Regions from separate parts of the Rossellomorea sp. NS-SX7 genome, predicted to be linked through region 1. Evidence: riboswitches for the same ligand, from Rfam matches in the RefSeq annotation. Region 1 holds a riboswitch; each other region holds the start of a gene.
The links. A riboswitch is a leader RNA that binds a small molecule or an ion and turns the genes downstream of it on or off. The one in region 1 is predicted to bind cobalamin.
Positions count from the first base shown of each region.

Region 2: it holds a riboswitch for cobalamin, as region 1 does, so the genes downstream of both, ACUXV2_RS05755 (ribonucleoside-diphosphate reductase subunit alpha) here and ACUXV2_RS18000 (ABC transporter substrate-binding protein) in region 1, are expected to answer to the same signal.
Region 3: it holds a riboswitch for cobalamin, as region 1 does, so the genes downstream of both, ACUXV2_RS10705 (ABC transporter substrate-binding protein) here and ACUXV2_RS18000 (ABC transporter substrate-binding protein) in region 1, are expected to answer to the same signal.

Region 1 covers NZ_CM128249.1:3,618,455-3,623,680, reverse strand. Annotated here, with positions in the region: gene ACUXV2_RS18005 (nuclease-related domain-containing protein) at 1-470, opposite strand, end outside; cobalamin riboswitch at 992-1,177, shown strand; gene ACUXV2_RS18000 (ABC transporter substrate-binding protein) at 1,312-2,298, shown strand; gene ACUXV2_RS17995 (iron chelate uptake ABC transporter family permease subunit) at 2,438-2,605, shown strand; gene ACUXV2_RS17990 (bifunctional adenosylcobinamide kinase/adenosylcobinamide-phosphate guanylyltransferase) at 2,668-3,237, shown strand; gene cobS (adenosylcobinamide-GDP ribazoletransferase) at 3,234-4,034, shown strand; gene ACUXV2_RS17980 (histidine phosphatase family protein) at 3,992-4,669, shown strand; gene ACUXV2_RS17975 (bifunctional adenosylcobinamide kinase/adenosylcobinamide-phosphate guanylyltransferase) at 4,621-5,055, shown strand; gene ACUXV2_RS17970 (cob(I)yrinic acid a,c-diamide adenosyltransferase) at 5,145-5,226, shown strand, end outside.
Region 2 covers NZ_CM128249.1:1,173,781-1,179,006, forward strand. Annotated here, with positions in the region: gene gndA (NADP-dependent phosphogluconate dehydrogenase) at 1-742, shown strand, start outside; gene ACUXV2_RS05745 (hypothetical protein) at 807-983, opposite strand; gene ACUXV2_RS05750 (SurA N-terminal domain-containing protein) at 1,102-1,866, opposite strand; cobalamin riboswitch at 2,379-2,561, shown strand; gene ACUXV2_RS05755 (ribonucleoside-diphosphate reductase subunit alpha) at 2,746-4,989, shown strand; gene ACUXV2_RS05760 (ribonucleotide-diphosphate reductase subunit beta) at 5,005-5,226, shown strand, end outside.
Region 3 covers NZ_CM128249.1:2,152,829-2,158,054, reverse strand. Annotated here, with positions in the region: gene ACUXV2_RS10720 (CvfB family protein) at 1-776, shown strand, start outside; gene ACUXV2_RS10715 (hypothetical protein) at 1,047-1,193, opposite strand; gene msrA (peptide-methionine (S)-S-oxide reductase MsrA) at 1,254-1,772, opposite strand; cobalamin riboswitch at 1,958-2,155, shown strand; gene ACUXV2_RS10705 (ABC transporter substrate-binding protein) at 2,394-3,335, shown strand; gene ACUXV2_RS10700 (FecCD family ABC transporter permease) at 3,298-4,350, shown strand; gene ACUXV2_RS10695 (heme ABC transporter ATP-binding protein) at 4,352-5,226, shown strand, end outside.

The sequences.
Region 1 (5,226 bases):
ACTTTAAATGTGCATCTCTTTGTAAAGGAAACCATTGAGATGAATAAAGGGTGGTGTTTTTCATCAATCAGTGTCTTCAGTGCGGCAATATGTCCGTAATTTTGGACAAACGGATTCATCATTTTAAATTTCCCATTCACTAGCCACGTTTTTCTGTCTTTCCCGCCATAGATGGTGCCCTGATAATTTTTCGTTTCAAAGGTAAAGATGCCATAGGGAGTCAAGACTACGTGATCAATCTGGGAATATCCCGACTTCGCCTTCGGGTTTTTCACAAGAAGGTCGCTCAGGTAACGACAGTCTTTCGGCAGCTGATCAAGTTGGATGTCTATCTTGTATTCACCGAGTTCTCCTTTTCTGGCTGCGAATTCCTCTGAAGTCCTCTTTATAGGCTTAGCGGCCGGTTTTCTTGTTTGTATGGGTACGTCCTTTTCTTTTTTCTTCTTTAAAAAGTGTAGAAATAATAACATATTGCACTCCTTTATAATGCAGGTGTTTATTTTTACTATCGGAATATGGGTATAAAGGTTTAGAGGAAGTGGGACAGGGGGACAGGTCCATCGTACCGCGAGCTAGATAGTCCAATTATTTTAGTGTGACGGTATACCTGTCCACTTGTCCTTTTAAACAAACGTTTGATTAATCTCTAAACCCCTGGCACAAAGCTACCTACAAAGTTAAACAAACGTTTATGTAACAAAATTTCAAAACAGGGTGTCCTTTTTCTGTCATTCTCTAAGAGAGGTGTGCAATCGTTGGAGGAAGTCGCATTGTTGGATGAGGAATTTGTAGCAGGTAAAGGGAGGAAAAAGATGAAGCAGCAGCGGACGGCTGGAAGAGTTAAATGAGATGCTTGATAGGCTTGAGGAACAGTGGAATTAGGTGGAGGCGGTTCTCACTCTTCCTTTTACTTAAACCATTAAAATAATATTCTGGAAAATGATTCCCCTCTCAACCTTTCTTGTGTATAATCTAGCTAGCGGAAAATTTAATACATATTGTCGAAACAGGTGACTTTAGTCGAACTGAAGTCTTAAAAGGGAAGTTGGTGAAATTCCAACGCGGTCCCGCCACTGTAATTTGGGAGCCTGCTGTTAATACCACTGTACATTTGTATGGGAAGGAGCAGCGGGCAATGACCATAAGCCAGGAGACCTGCCTGTTACCGTGCACCAAAAGCCTACGAGGATAGGGAAGGTGTAAATCGCATAAATTTTGAGTTTACATCAAAAATATGCCTTTTACACGTCATCTCTTTCTTCAGGAAGAGATGTTTTTTTATTTTGAAATGAAAAAAGGGGAGAAACGAACGTGAAGAAGATTAACTTACTATTGCTTGCACTGCTACTTTCCATTGGCGTCATTGCCGGTTGCGGAAATAACGGAGACACAGTTAATGGGAAAGCTGGAGGGGATTCAGCGGATCAGGAACAAGCTGAAAACCAGGAAACGGCAGCATTTCCTGTAATCATAAAGGATGCTGTGGATAATGAGGTAACGATTGAGGAAAAACCTGAAAAGATTGTATCGCTTATCCCGAGTAATACAGAAATTGCTTTCGAATTAGGGCTGGCTGATAAAGTTGTTGGAGTATCTGATTTTGATAACTATCCTCCTGAAGCTGCTGAAAAAGAGAAGATCGGCGGTATGGAGTTCAACGTAGAAAAGATTCTTTCCTTATCACCTGATCTGGTGCTTGCCCATGCTTCGGTAATGGGATCGGCAACGGATGCTCTCCAGCAGATAAGAGACGCTGGTATCACGGTTCTGGTCGTACATGACGCTAAAAGTTTCGAAGAAGTTTATTCTACGATTGAAATGATCGGCAAGGCTACAGATGCAAATGAACAGGCTGAAGAAACCATCGGGAAAATGAAAGATGATCTTCAGGCGGTGAAGGAGAAAGCAGCTGAAGTTTCAAAAGAAGAGAAAAAGAGCGTTTTTGTAGAAGTGTCTCCTGCACCAGAGATTTACACTCCTGGAAGTGATACCTTCATGGATGAAATGCTGACGTTGATTAATGCTGACAATGCAGCTGCAGAACAGGAAGGCTGGGTGAAGATGAATGAAGAGGCCATTATCGCCTTGAATCCTGATGTCATTGTCACTACCTATGGGTATTACACGGAAAATCCGAAAGACTTAGTGTTAAGCAGAGAGGGATGGGAGGGTGTTCCTGCCATCAAGAATGAACAAGTATATGACGTTCATTCGGATTTAGTAACGAGAACCGGTCCGAGGCTGGTACAAGGCGTAGAGGAGCTTGCAAAAGCGGTTTATCCGGATTTATTTAAGTAACAATGTAATAGTTTCGTATGGATCTTAATATTCTCACTGCTGATAGGTATTGGGGTTGGCGCGAGTCCCGGTTACTGGTATTATTTCGATCCTCGGTACAACGATTTTCCGTTACCCTGTCCTGTATAATGTGGATTAAATGGATATCACTATCGTGAATAGGTTCAAGCTGACCCGAGTACCTGTTGGCATTCTTGTTGGAGCGTCTCTCGCCATTGCGGGAGCCGCTTTTCGAGGTTTATGGAGGGGGGAGTTGGCTGACCCTTATACATTGGATATGTCATCATGTGTTTCAGTCGGTGCGTGATGACTTTGCTCTATTATTTATGAATTCGCTGATATATAAGTTGCAGATGGAGGGATAAGCAAATGGCGGCAGAAATGATTTTTATTTGTGGAGGAGTGCGCAGTGGAAAGAGCTCTTTCGCAGAAAGCAGGGCAGAATCCTATCAATCTGCCTTGCCCCAAGCATCCCTGCATTATATTGCCTGTGGCAGGGCGGTGGATGATGAAATGAGTCAAAGGATAAGAAGGCATCAGGATGACAGAAGAAAATCGGAGCATAGTTGGATGACGTGGGAATGCCCGGTGAATATTGGTTATCTGTCTGAAACCTTCTCCTCCAAAGATATTGTCTTACTTGATTGTGTGACGACTTTGCTGACCAATGAAATGTTTTCAGCTGAATTTATCAATGAACGAAAGTTGACAGAAAAGGTCGTTGGGGATGTTAAGGAACTATCCAAGAACGCTGGCAAGCTAATCTTTGTCAGCAACGATGTTTTTTGCGAACCCGTTTCTACTAATGATTTTGTGAGAAATTTTACGAAAACACTGGGTATGGTTCACCAAAAGCTTGTTGAAATGGCAGCTGAAGCGTATTCAGTTAAGAACGGCATACCAGTGTTGAAAAAAGGAAGGAGACTCCCTGCAGGATGAATGTGAAAAGTTATGTATGGGGATTGCTGGTCTGCCTTCAATTTTTCTCAAGTCTCCCAATTCCGATCTCATTCAAAATGGATAGAGACATGATAAAAAGGACCGTCATGATGTTTCCAATACTCGGTTTGATCATGGGCGGTATCGTTGGAAGCCTCCTATTCTGCTTGAGTGAGTGGACGACTCTTTCATCTCTGGCCCTTGCCTTTATCGTTTGGGTATTGCCGATTATCCTTACAGGAGGTATACACCTTGACGGCTGGATGGATAGCAGTGACGCTTATTTTTCTTATCAGGATAAAGAGAAACGTCTGGAGATCATGAAAGATCCGCGGGCTGGAGCTTTTGCTGTTATATCAGTTATCGTCCTGTTATCGTCCCGCTTCCTATTTATCTATGAAAGTATGATATTAGATTCTATTTTTCTCGCAACCATGATCGGGATCATTCCATTTTTCAGCAGAATAATCATGGGGATCCTGATGGTAACAGGTAAAACGGCCAAGGAAGAAGGGATGGCGCATTATTTTAAACAGCACACGGGTCCCATGTACCTGCTGACTTATTTGATTCCTTATGTTCTGATTGCTGTCATTTTCTTTTGGGTATTGCCGGAAATAGCAGATTTGTTTTTGCTGTTCACCTTGGCTGCAGGATTGCTGACAGTATGGATCAGACGCCAAACAATCAAGTGGTTTGGAGGCATCACTGGAGACACGCTTGGTGCATCAGTGGAAGGAGCTGAGACAGTATTATGGTTGATCGTGTGGTTGTCGGCTTATACCGGCATGGCCTGACAGAAGAAAACCGCGCCAAAAAGTATATTGGATGGCATGATGCCATGATACTGGAGGCAAGCCGCAAGGAATTGGTTAAGAGAGCGTCGCTTTATCCTTCATATGAATGGGTCATCACGAGTGATCTTGTACGATGTACACAGACCGCAAAAGCACTGTTTCGAGATGTTCCTCATCTGGAATCCGATTTATTCAGGGAAATCCATTTTGGAAAATGGGAAACGAAAACATACCAGGAACTAAAATTGAATGGATCTTACCAGGAATGGCTGAATGACCCAAGCATTCAAATACCGGGCGGTGAAAGACTCAGTGATTTCTATGAAAGACTGAGAATGGGCTGGCTGCAGGTAAAGGATGTCGTCAATCGTGATGGGTACGACCCGAAACATGTCGGAAAATCCGGCAGTCATCCACCTTATGACAGCCAGACAAAGAGGATAGCGATCGTCACTCATGGCGGTGTGATAAGACATTTATTGATGAAGCTGACGGCAGAAGAAAGAAGTTTTTGGGAATGGCAGATTCCATGTGGCGGAGGGTATGAATTGAGTTGGACAGTCGATGAATGGAGGAGGGGAAAAACATGCAGTTCGTTACGGGCGGTGCCTTCAACGGAAAATCCCAATGGGTGAGGGAAACCAATAAGCAAAAGCTGGAGTGGGTGAACTTATCTGAAGAATGTACTCTTCCTCAGCCTGATCCTTCTCAGAATACAGTTGTACTGGAAGGCCTCGAGTACCTTATTCTTAATGAAGTCAGGAAAGAGAAAGAAATGAATAGTATCAGAAGTGAATTTCACTCACTGTTTGAAACGTGGATGGATTGGGAAGGAGCATTAACGCCGCGAAACGTGATATGGGTCGGATCTGATATTGGAAGGGGAATCGTACCTATTGATTCTACTGAAAGAAAGTGGCGGGATCTTACAGGATGGGTATACCAGGATCTTGTAAAGCTTGCGGATAGTGTGTATGAAATCTGGTTTGGTTTGCCGCAGAGGTTAAAAGGGGCTGAATAGGTTTGAAGGAATTCGATAGTGGTCACATGTTTTATAAAATATGAGTCTTCAAAAATGATACGGACTTTACTAAAAGGAGAAGGATTACTATGAAAATATACAGCAGAAAAGGCGATAAAGGTAGGACCAACATTATAGGCGGGCGTGTCGATAAGGATGATGTAAGGGTAG
Region 2 (5,226 bases), 1.8 Mb from region 1:
AGAGCTCGACAGTTACTTGATTGAAATTACGGCTGATATCTTTACTAAGGTCGATGAAGAAACGGGGAAGCCGCTCGTAGAAGTCATCCTGGATACAGCAGGGCAAAAGGGCACTGGTAAATGGACCAGCATCTCCTCGCTGGAACTTGGGGTGCCTCTGTCTATTATTACTGAGTCTGTTTTCGCACGCTTTATTTCTGCAATGAAGGAAGAACGGGTCAAGGCAAGCAAGATTCTTAGAGGACCTAAAAACAGTGAATTCAGCGGTAATAAGGAAGAATTTATTGAAATGATCCGCAAAGCACTGTATTTAAGTAAAATTTGTTCCTATGCCCAAGGATTTGCACAGCTGCAATCTGCATCCAAGGAGTATAATTGGAATCTGAAGCCCGGTGAGATCGCCATGATTTTCAGGGGGGGATGCATCATCCGCGCAGGGTTCCTCCAAGAAATCAAGAAAGCTTATGACCGTGATGCGGAATTGACGAATTTACTGTTGGATCCATACTTTAAAGATATTGTGGAGAATTATCAGGAAGAGGCTCGAGAAGTAGTGGCAACCGCGATTAAGTTGGGAATACCCGTCCCGGGGCTTGCAAGTGCTCTTGCTTATTACGACAGCTACCGTTCTGAATCGCTGCCGGCAAACCTTTTGCAGGCTCAGCGTGATTATTTTGGAGCTCACACCTATCAACGTACGGATAAAGAAGGAACTTTCCATACAGATTGGTTAAGTAAATAAATGAATGAACAAGAAAGCCGCAGTACAAATTTTGTACTGCGGTTTATTTTGCAGGTTATACGTCTTATTCGTCGCTGGAGGAATCATCTTTAGTGTGATGTTTCTTTTTTTCTTCACGCTGTTCTTTCTTTAAATCTTCGAGAGGGATCGGATCTACGTTTTGTTCACTTTCATGTTTATCCAGGATCCCCTCATTGTCCTTATTCACTTGTTCAGGGTTATCGTTTGAACGTTTGTTCATGGGATTCATCTCCTTTACTCATTGAAGTAATGGTTTGGTAGACTGTACCCTTTTTATATAAGAAGAAACATGTCAAATAGAAAAAACAACCCCCAGAATGGAGGTTGTTTCAAATAAATTATATTTTTACATCTACTTTAGCATTTTCCTTTAACTCTTCAACGTGCTGTACAAGTTTTTCTTGTTTCTTTTGCTGTTCCAGTTGAGTCTTGATCTGAGGCTTCACTTCTTCAAACTTTGGTGCTTTCTGATCTTTTCCTTGCTGGCTGGCAAATTGGTCGTAAAATTTCTTCATTTCTTCTTCTGTTACTTCATCCACTTTTATCTCTTTTTCAACATAATTTGTGTACTTGATGTTTTCAGCAACTTGAGTTTTTAGTTCTTCCATCGAGAATCCGGCTTCTTTCATTGCTTTTTCGAATTCTTTATCACTCTTGTATTTCTTCTTCACTTGGTCAAGCTGTTTGTTGATTTCTTCGTCAGTTGCTTTATACCCTTTTTCGTCTGCTTGCTGCATGAGAAGGGTCTGACCTACAAGACTGTCGATTGTTTGTTTTTTGATTTGTTCTGCTGCCTTTTCGCTGGTAGGATCTTGTCCCATCTGCTGAAACTGCATTTGAGAGGAAGTAAGGATGTTATTATAATCTTCACCCTTCAGCTTCTCGTCATTGACCACGGCAACAACTTTATCTTTGTCCACTTTTTGTTTGTCCATTTTCTTTTGCATTTCTTCCATTTGCTTGGCCTGCTCTTGCTGTTCTTTACTTTTCTCTTCTGTTTTTGGTTTATCTTCAGATTGCTTCTTTGCCTCTTCTCCATTTCCGCAAGCGGCTAAGGCAATCGCCATTATTGTAATCAGTAATGCACTCATTAACTTCTTCATTTTAGTTCTCCTTTCAAAAGAGGGGATTTATAAAAATCACTTAATGCGCATTGTATATGATTCTTATGAATAAATAAACCTTTTTGACTTATTTAATCATTTTGTAATTACCCTGAAACACTAGATTCGTTTTATTTTATCCTGCAGAGTACCCTTTCATTCAAAAAAAGAGGCTGCTTACTATGGGAAATCCCAAGTAAGCAGCCCGTCAAATATTGGGGACCAAAGAATACTGTCAAACAACCTTCTATTTGGATTATAAGTATTATGCCATCGGTTCTCAAACGATAAATACGGATGTAATCTTCCTTTACCACTGATTAATGGTCTCAATTCAGAGGTGTTCGTGGATTTTTGAACAAAAAGATAATTATAAGCATATTTGTACCATCATTGAGATTTGAAGAAGAGGGTGATTTTTGCTTGAAAAATCATGGTAATTAAATTATGATGGATGAGAACACAATACTTTGTGTCCATAAAGATATTCACAACTATATATTGATTAGTTCGATTAAATCTATAAATACGGTGTCTATTAAGACTTAATAGGGAATCTGGTGAAATTCCGGAACTGTCCCCGCAACTGTAAGTGATGACGAAATAAGGATTTGCCACTATCTTGATAAAGATGGGAAGGCCTTAAAGTAGGATGAAGCACGAGTCAGGAGACCTGCCATATTTATTACGTATGATCTTCTTCGGGAATTGGGAGGATGTGCGAGGATAGAATAATAGATATCTATACATACGTCTGTTATATCATATCATCGTTATATTCATGAAAGCCCGTCCAATTGAGAGGATGGGCTTTTTTGTATCCTCTCCCGCAGCTTGTATAGTACGAATGAATTGAACAGATTCGGGAGGAATGAAGAAATGACACTGATTGAAACAGAAAAAACATTAGACCTTGCCTGGCAGCTTTGCCGGAAGCTAAAGTCGGATTTCCCAGACTTGAACACGGATGGATTTGAAGAGAAAGTGGACGGACTTCTTCAAGTGAAAAAGGATATCTCCGAAGAACAGCTTTTTCACCAGATTATCCTGACAGCTGTCGAAAGAATTTCAGCAGAAGAACCGCAATGGACATATGCAGCAGCATGTCTGTACTTAGAGAAGCTTTATCACTCCAGCAGTCAGTCCAGGAGGCTTGATCCCGCAAATCCTTATCGTGATTTTTTTAATCTGATACAAGAACTTGTTGAGAAAAAACTATATAATCCGCGCCTGCTCGAGGCATACACAAGGGATGAAATCCAACAGTTGGAATCTCTTTTGAACCCTTCTAAAGACAAGTTGTTTACCTATATTGGAATCGTTACACTTGCTGAGCGTTATTTAACGAAATCACATGATGGCAACGTATATGAGCTTCCGCAAGAGCGATTTATGATTATCGCAATGACACTCATGATGGACGAAGACAAGGCTCACAGGCTCTCACTGATTAAAGAAGCCTACTGGGCCCTGTCAAATCTGTATATGACTGTTGCTACACCCACTTTAGCGAACGCAGGTAAAAGCTACGGTCAGCTTTCCAGCTGTTTTATCGACACGGTAGAGGATGATTTGAGAGGCATCTTTGACAGCAACACGGATGTTTCGACTCTGAGTAAAAATGGCGGAGGGCTTGGTATCTATTTAGGAAAAGTCCGGAGCAGGGGAAGTGATATCAAAGGATTTAAAGGTGTGGGCTCGGGAGTCATTCCATGGATGAAACAACTAAATAATACCGCTGTTTCCGTTGATCAGCTCGGTCAGCGTCAAGGCGCAATCGCTGTCTACCTGGATGTATGGCATAAAGATATTCATTCCTTCCTTGACGTTCGGTTGAACAATGGAGACGAACGGCAGCGCACTCATGATTTATTTACAGGTGTTTGCCTTCCTGATTTATTTATGGAAGCCGTTGAAGAAAGGGATGACTGGCACCTGTTTGATCCCCACGAAGTAAGGAAAGTTATGGGATATTCCCTGGAAGACTATTACGATGAGAATATAGGTGAGGGATCATTCAGGAAAAAGTACCAGGAATGTGTGAATCACCCGGAACTGTCTAAGAAAACAGTGCCGGCCATCGATATTTTCAAGCGGATCATGATCTCACAGCTGGAAACAGGAACACCGTTTATGTTCTATAGGGATACTGTAAACCGTCAGAATGCCAATGCTCATAAAGGGATGATTTACTGCAGTAATCTATGTACGGAAATCGCTCAAAATATGAGCCCTACTGTTTTGGAACAAGAAAAGATTGAAGACGGGAAAATCATTACTTATAAACATCCAGGTGATTATGTCGTATGTAATCTCGCATCACTTTCCCTGGCCAGGGCTGTTCAGCACAACGTGTTGTCACGGACGATCAAGATCGCCGTTAGACTACTGGATAATGTCATCGAACTGAATGATATACCTGTCCTGCAAGCGCAATTGACAAATCAAAGGTATAGAGGCATCGGCCTGGGGACGTTTGGATGGCATCATTTACTTGCCTTGAAGGGCTTGAGATGGGAGAGTGATGAAGCGGCGGAATATTGTGATGAACTATACGAAGAAATTGCATTCCATACGATCAGCGCAAGTACCGATCTTGCGAAGGAGAAAGGGGCGTACCCGTATTTCAACGGCTCGGATTGGGATAATGGGAATTATTTCGGGAATAAGGGTTATGAAGGTCCGGAATGGGAGGCATTGAGGCAGGCAGTGACAACGTCTGGAATGCGCAACGGATATCTCATGGCAGTGGCACCTAACTCCTCTACTTCTTTAATAGCAGGTTCAACCGCGAGTATCGATCCATTATTCAGGCATCTGTATTCAGAAGAGAAAAAGGATTATAAAATACCGGTAACAGCGCCGGACTTATCTGCTGACACAAAATGGTACTACAAAACAGCGTACCATATCGATCAGCACTGGAGTATCAAACAAAACAGCAGGAGACAAAGGCATATTGACCAGGGGATTTCGTTCAATCTCTATGTCAGAAACGATATCAAAGCCAAGGAACTGCTGCTTCTTCATCTCGACGCTTGGAAATCAGGTTTGAAAACGACATATTATGTGAGATCCACATCGGATTCTGTTATTGATGAGTGTGAAAGCTGTCACAGCTAAAAGGGGGAAAAGGTAATGGTCATTCTGAAAAAAAGGGATCTGATGGACGCATCAGCTCCAAATAAATCTACATCCATCATCAATGGGAAAAGCTCAAATGTGTTGAACTGGGATGATGTCCGCTTCTCTTGGGCATATCCAAAGTATAAAAGGATGCTGGGGAACTTCTGGACTCCATTTGAAATAAATATGTCTAAAGACATTAATCAATTTGAGACTCTTTCACAGAAGGAACAG
Region 3 (5,226 bases), 1.5 Mb from region 1:
AGGATCGGGTATTGCTTCATCATTCAGAAATTACTGATGAAATCCAAGAGGGCGATTCAGTCAAAGTCTTTCTCTATCATGATAAGGATGTCAGGCTGACGGCTACCATGCGTATTCCAAAGGTGCAGGCAGGAGTGTACGGATGGGCAGAAGTAGTGGATAAAAAAGAAGATTTAGGAGTGTTTGTCAATATCGGACTTCCTAAGGATATCCTTGTCTCAGCAGATGACCTTCCAAGGTTTCTTTCCCTGTGGCCAGAGCCGGGCGACCAATTGTTCCTGTCATTGAACCGGGACAAACAGGACCGTTTATATGGAAAGCTTGCGACGGAAAATATCATTGAGCAAGTATCAAGAAGAGCATCTAAAGAAATGCTGAATGCAAAAGTCCAAGGCAGGGTTTACCGCCTTCTTAAAGTAGGTACATTCTTTTTATCCGAGCAGGGATACCGCTGCTTCGTACATGAGAATGAACGGAAACAAGAACCAAGACTTGGCGAGCTTGTAGAAGGAAGGGTCATCGATGTAAAGGATGACGGAAATTTAAATGTTTCTTTCCTTCCATTGAAACAAGATAAGATGCATGATGATGCCGACGTGATTCTTTCCTACCTGCATCAGCGTAACGGTGCGATCCCGTTCTGGGACAAGAGCCAGCCGGATGAAATAAAGGAACGCTTCAACATGAGCAAGGCTTCCTTTAAACGTGCGATTGGGAAACTGATGAAAGAAAACAAGGTTTACCAAGAAGAAGGATGGACTTATTTGAAAAAATAGAAGGTATGCAGGAGAGCGGAATTTTCCGCCTCCTTTTTTATTTGAATCCAAATATGGTTTATTTTTTGAAAAAGGCTCAGCTATGGAAATATAAGAAGTTGGAGTGAAAAGGGGAAGTTGCTATTAGGTGGAGGATACAGTGGTAATGAAAATAATTCAGAACCGAGAAAATCTAGCGATTGTTGGCTTTTCTTGGTGGAGGATTTCCCCGGTTCCTTCTTCTTAACTTATACAAAAGTTATCATACTATTCATCTTGGGTTCGACATCTTTACTCTCTGTCATTTTTTTCTTCACCTTGCTCAGCATTTTTGTAATTCACTTTGTCTTCATCAGGATAGGGATCGAAAAAGTTGACTGCCCTGCCAGGGCCTTCGAATCCGATTACTTGTTCCTTGTCATGCTGTTGCTTTTTCATCAAAAAAACCCCCTTTCTTCACATCTAGTTTGTGAGAAATGGGGGGCTTTCATGCGTAGGCTATGACTGCCAGTGATTACTGATGAATTCATCCCTGCCGGATACTTTGCGATCAGCTTTATATTCTTCTGGCTTTTTTTTATAAAACTTTTGGTGATATTCTTCAGCAGGATAAAAAGGTGCTGCCGGCAGGATCTTTGTCACGATCGGTTTTGCGAATCGCCCGCTGTCTGCAATTTTTTGTTTGGTTTCTTCTGCAGCATATCTTTGTTCCTCATTATGATAAAAGATGGCGGTGCGATACTGATCCCCACGGTCATGGAATTGCCCGCCGTCATCAGTCGGGTCGATTTGTGGCCAGTATAGGTCCAATAGATCCCGATAGGGGAAGACGGAAGGATCAAATGTGATTTGAACGGCTTCATAATGTCCGCTTTGTCCTTCTTTTATTTCTTTATATGTGGGATTTTCAACGTGTCCACCTGAATAACCAGACACGACATCAATGATTCCGGGTAATTCATCAAATGGTTTTACCATGCACCAGAAACAGCCTCCGGCAAAGGTAGCACGTTCGATTTCTTTCTTCATTCCAACCAAACCTCCTGCAGCTATTTGCTGCTGTAATGTGGTAAAGATATTTTAGATTGAACAAATTTTATCATTTTCTCTGACGGTTTGACAATCAAAAAAACTGTAACTTTGGTGCAAAAATATATTTACCGGATATAAAAGCTCCTGTATAATTCATGTGAACGGAAAATTACATAGTTGAATGATCGGGTGAAGCGGGATATGTTCAAATATTCCTGCGCTTCTTAAAAGGGAAGTTGGTGAAACTCCAACGCGGTCCCGCCACTGTAAATGGGAGCAAACTGCAATGAACCACTGTACACATGTACGGGAAGGTGCAGCCAGCAATGACCATAAGCCAGGAGACCTGCCTGACATCTTTGACACTGGTACTACGCGGATAGGAAGGTGTAACATGCATGTCCCCATACTTTGTTGGTCCTATATGCATATTACACAGCATCGCCTTTTCGGGGATGTTTTTTTATTTGGCTCTTTTTTCAATTTTTTAAAAGAAAGAAGGAGTCTGATCGATGCACGTCTTTCCCATAATCTTTCAAGATAAGCGAAAAGATGCACCGATCATTCTGAATGCGATTCAATCATCTAATGAGAGGGAGAGAGAAAATGAAAAAGCTTAGTAGTCTATTTATTATTTTCATGCTGTCAGTATTATTTACAGCTGCTTGTGGGAACCAGCCTGACAACCAAAATGCAGGGGAAGGTACTGAAGAAGAATCGGTTGATCAATCGATAAAAGTGAAGGATGCTTTAGGTGATGAAATCACTCTCGAATCGAAACCTGAACGAATCATCACGTTAATTCCAAGTAATACGGAAATACTATTTGAACTGGGCCTTGGTGAAAAAGTCGTTGGAGTGACAGATTTCGATAATTATCCCGAGGAAGCTGCTGATAAAGAGAAAATCGGAGGCATTGAATTCAATGTTGAAAAAATCATCAGCCTCGATCCAGATCTCGTATTGGCACATGAGTCTACGGCAGTAAGCGCGAAAGAGGGATTAAATCAACTCCGGGACTCAGGAATCAGCGTATTCGTCGTCCAAGATACACAGAAAATAGATGAAGTATACACGATCATAGAGAATATTGGAAAGCTGACCGGCAAACAAAAGGAAGCGGAAAAGCTGGTATCTTCGATGAGAGAGGATCTTCAAGAACTTAAATCAAAAGCTGAAAAAGTCGAACAGCAGAAAAAGGTATATGTAGAAGTAGCTCCTGCACCGGACATCTATTCAACTGGAAGCAATACATTTATTAATGAAATGCTTGAATTAATCAATGCAGAAAATGCCCTGAAAGAACAGGAAGGGTGGATCGCCGTCAACCAAGAGGAGGTCATTGCAGCAAATCCGGATGTCATCATTACCACATATGGTGATAGCGAACAGGTCATGACCCGGGAAGGCTGGCAGGATATCAATGCAGTCAAAAATAAACAAGTTTATGATGTAAACCCTGATCTTGTGACGCGTACTGGTCCTAGATTGGTAGAAGGAGTAGAGGAAATTGCCAAGTCTGTTTATCCAGAGATATTTACAGAATAGAATATGGATTATTTATCTGCTGGCATTTAGTATTCTCATCCTATCGCTGCTGATTGGGATATCGATAGGTACTGTAAAGGTTCCCATCATTGATATCCTCAAAATCATCAGTGCCGAAATGTTTGGGACCGGCTCAGTGGAGACTGTCGATCCCATGCATTCAAACATTGTATTTTCCATTCGTTTACCGCGAGTTTTATTAGCTTTACTGGTTGGGAGCTCCTTGGCAATTGCCGGGGCTTCCTTTCAAGGTTTATTAAGGAATCCCCTTGCTGACCCGTATACCCTGGGAATGTCCTCAGGAGCATCGGTCGGCGCAGTTGTCACTTTATTTTTCAATATAAGCCTGCCGTTTTTAGGGCTATTCACATTGCCTGTCATCAGCATCATTGGCTCATTGCTTACTGTATTCCTTGTGTTGACGTTTGCAAGAAAGGTCGACCGCACGATGAAGGTGGAAACGATCATACTGACAGGGATCATTTTCAGCTCCTTCCTTGGTTCGGTCATTTCTCTTATGATTGCCCTATCGGGAGAGGAGTTAAGGCAAATAATCGGCTGGCTCCTTGGAAGCGTATCGATGAGGGGCTGGGATTATATTTTTATTGTTTTGCCTTTTTTTGCTGCAGGGACCTTGATCCTGATGTTTAATTCCAAGGAATTGAACGGCATGAGCTTCGGGGAAGAGCAGGCACGCCATATAGGGATTTCGGTGCAGAAGAGGAAATATATGGTTCTTATTGCGGGGAGCACGCTGACCGGCGCGGCCGTGGCAGTATCTGGTACGATCGGGTTTGTAGGGCTGGTAATCCCTCACTTTATCAGAAGGATCATCGGGTATGATCATCAGCATGTACTTCCGCTTTCAGTCATTTCAGGAGGAGCATTTTTGGTCGTTGCAGACTTGATTTCCCGTACGGTGATAAGTCCATCTGAATTACCAATCGGTGTGATCACAGCATTGATCGGTGCACCGATATTTGCCTATATCCTGCTAAAGAAAAGGGGGGAGTAACATGCTGCATGTCCATCAACTATCTGTAGGATATGATGAAGCATCCATTGTGGAGAACATTGATTTTCATGTAGAGACAGGTGAGTTCTTCGGAATATTAGGACCAAACGGCAGTGGGAAGACCACGCTCTTGAAGGCACTCTCAGGTATCCTTCACCATACAGCAGGCAAAGTCAATCTGAAAGGGAAGTCCCTGGCTGAATACTCTTCTAAAGAGTTGGCAAGATTGATAGCTGTACTGCCGCAGAACTCCACACACTCCTTTTCTTACACGGTGAAAGAAACGGTCATGCTTGGGCGGTACCCACATCAGAAAGGGATATTTAAAACAATATCACCCTATGATGAGAAAATCGTACATCAAGCCATGATTCAAACAGGTGTAGAGGGTCTTCAACACCGCAAGCTGGATGAACTGTCAGGGGGAGAAAAGCAAAGGGTATTCCTTGCCCAGGCCCTTGCCCAGGAACCGAAAGTCATCCTGTTGGATGAACCGACTAACCATCTGGATCTTTCCTTCCAAAAAAGCTTGCTTGAATTATTAAAGAAACAAACAAAAGAGAGTAAATTGACAGTCGTCTCAATATTTCATGATTTAAACCTTGCAAGCCTTTATTGTGACCGACTCCTTCTGCTGCAGAAGGGTAAGACCAAAGTGGTCAATCACCCTGAAGAAGTATTAAAGGAAGAACATATTCAAGAGGTCTATAATACCGAAGTACATAAGCAGGCGCATCCTTATGTGGCTAAACCGCAAATTGTCATCCTGCCTGATGAGAAAGCGGAATCCGGGACATCACCAGCGTGTGAAGAGTTCTTGACTGTTTCCTCTGATATGATCACCTATCAGTCACCCATCCATATGAAGTGCATGTC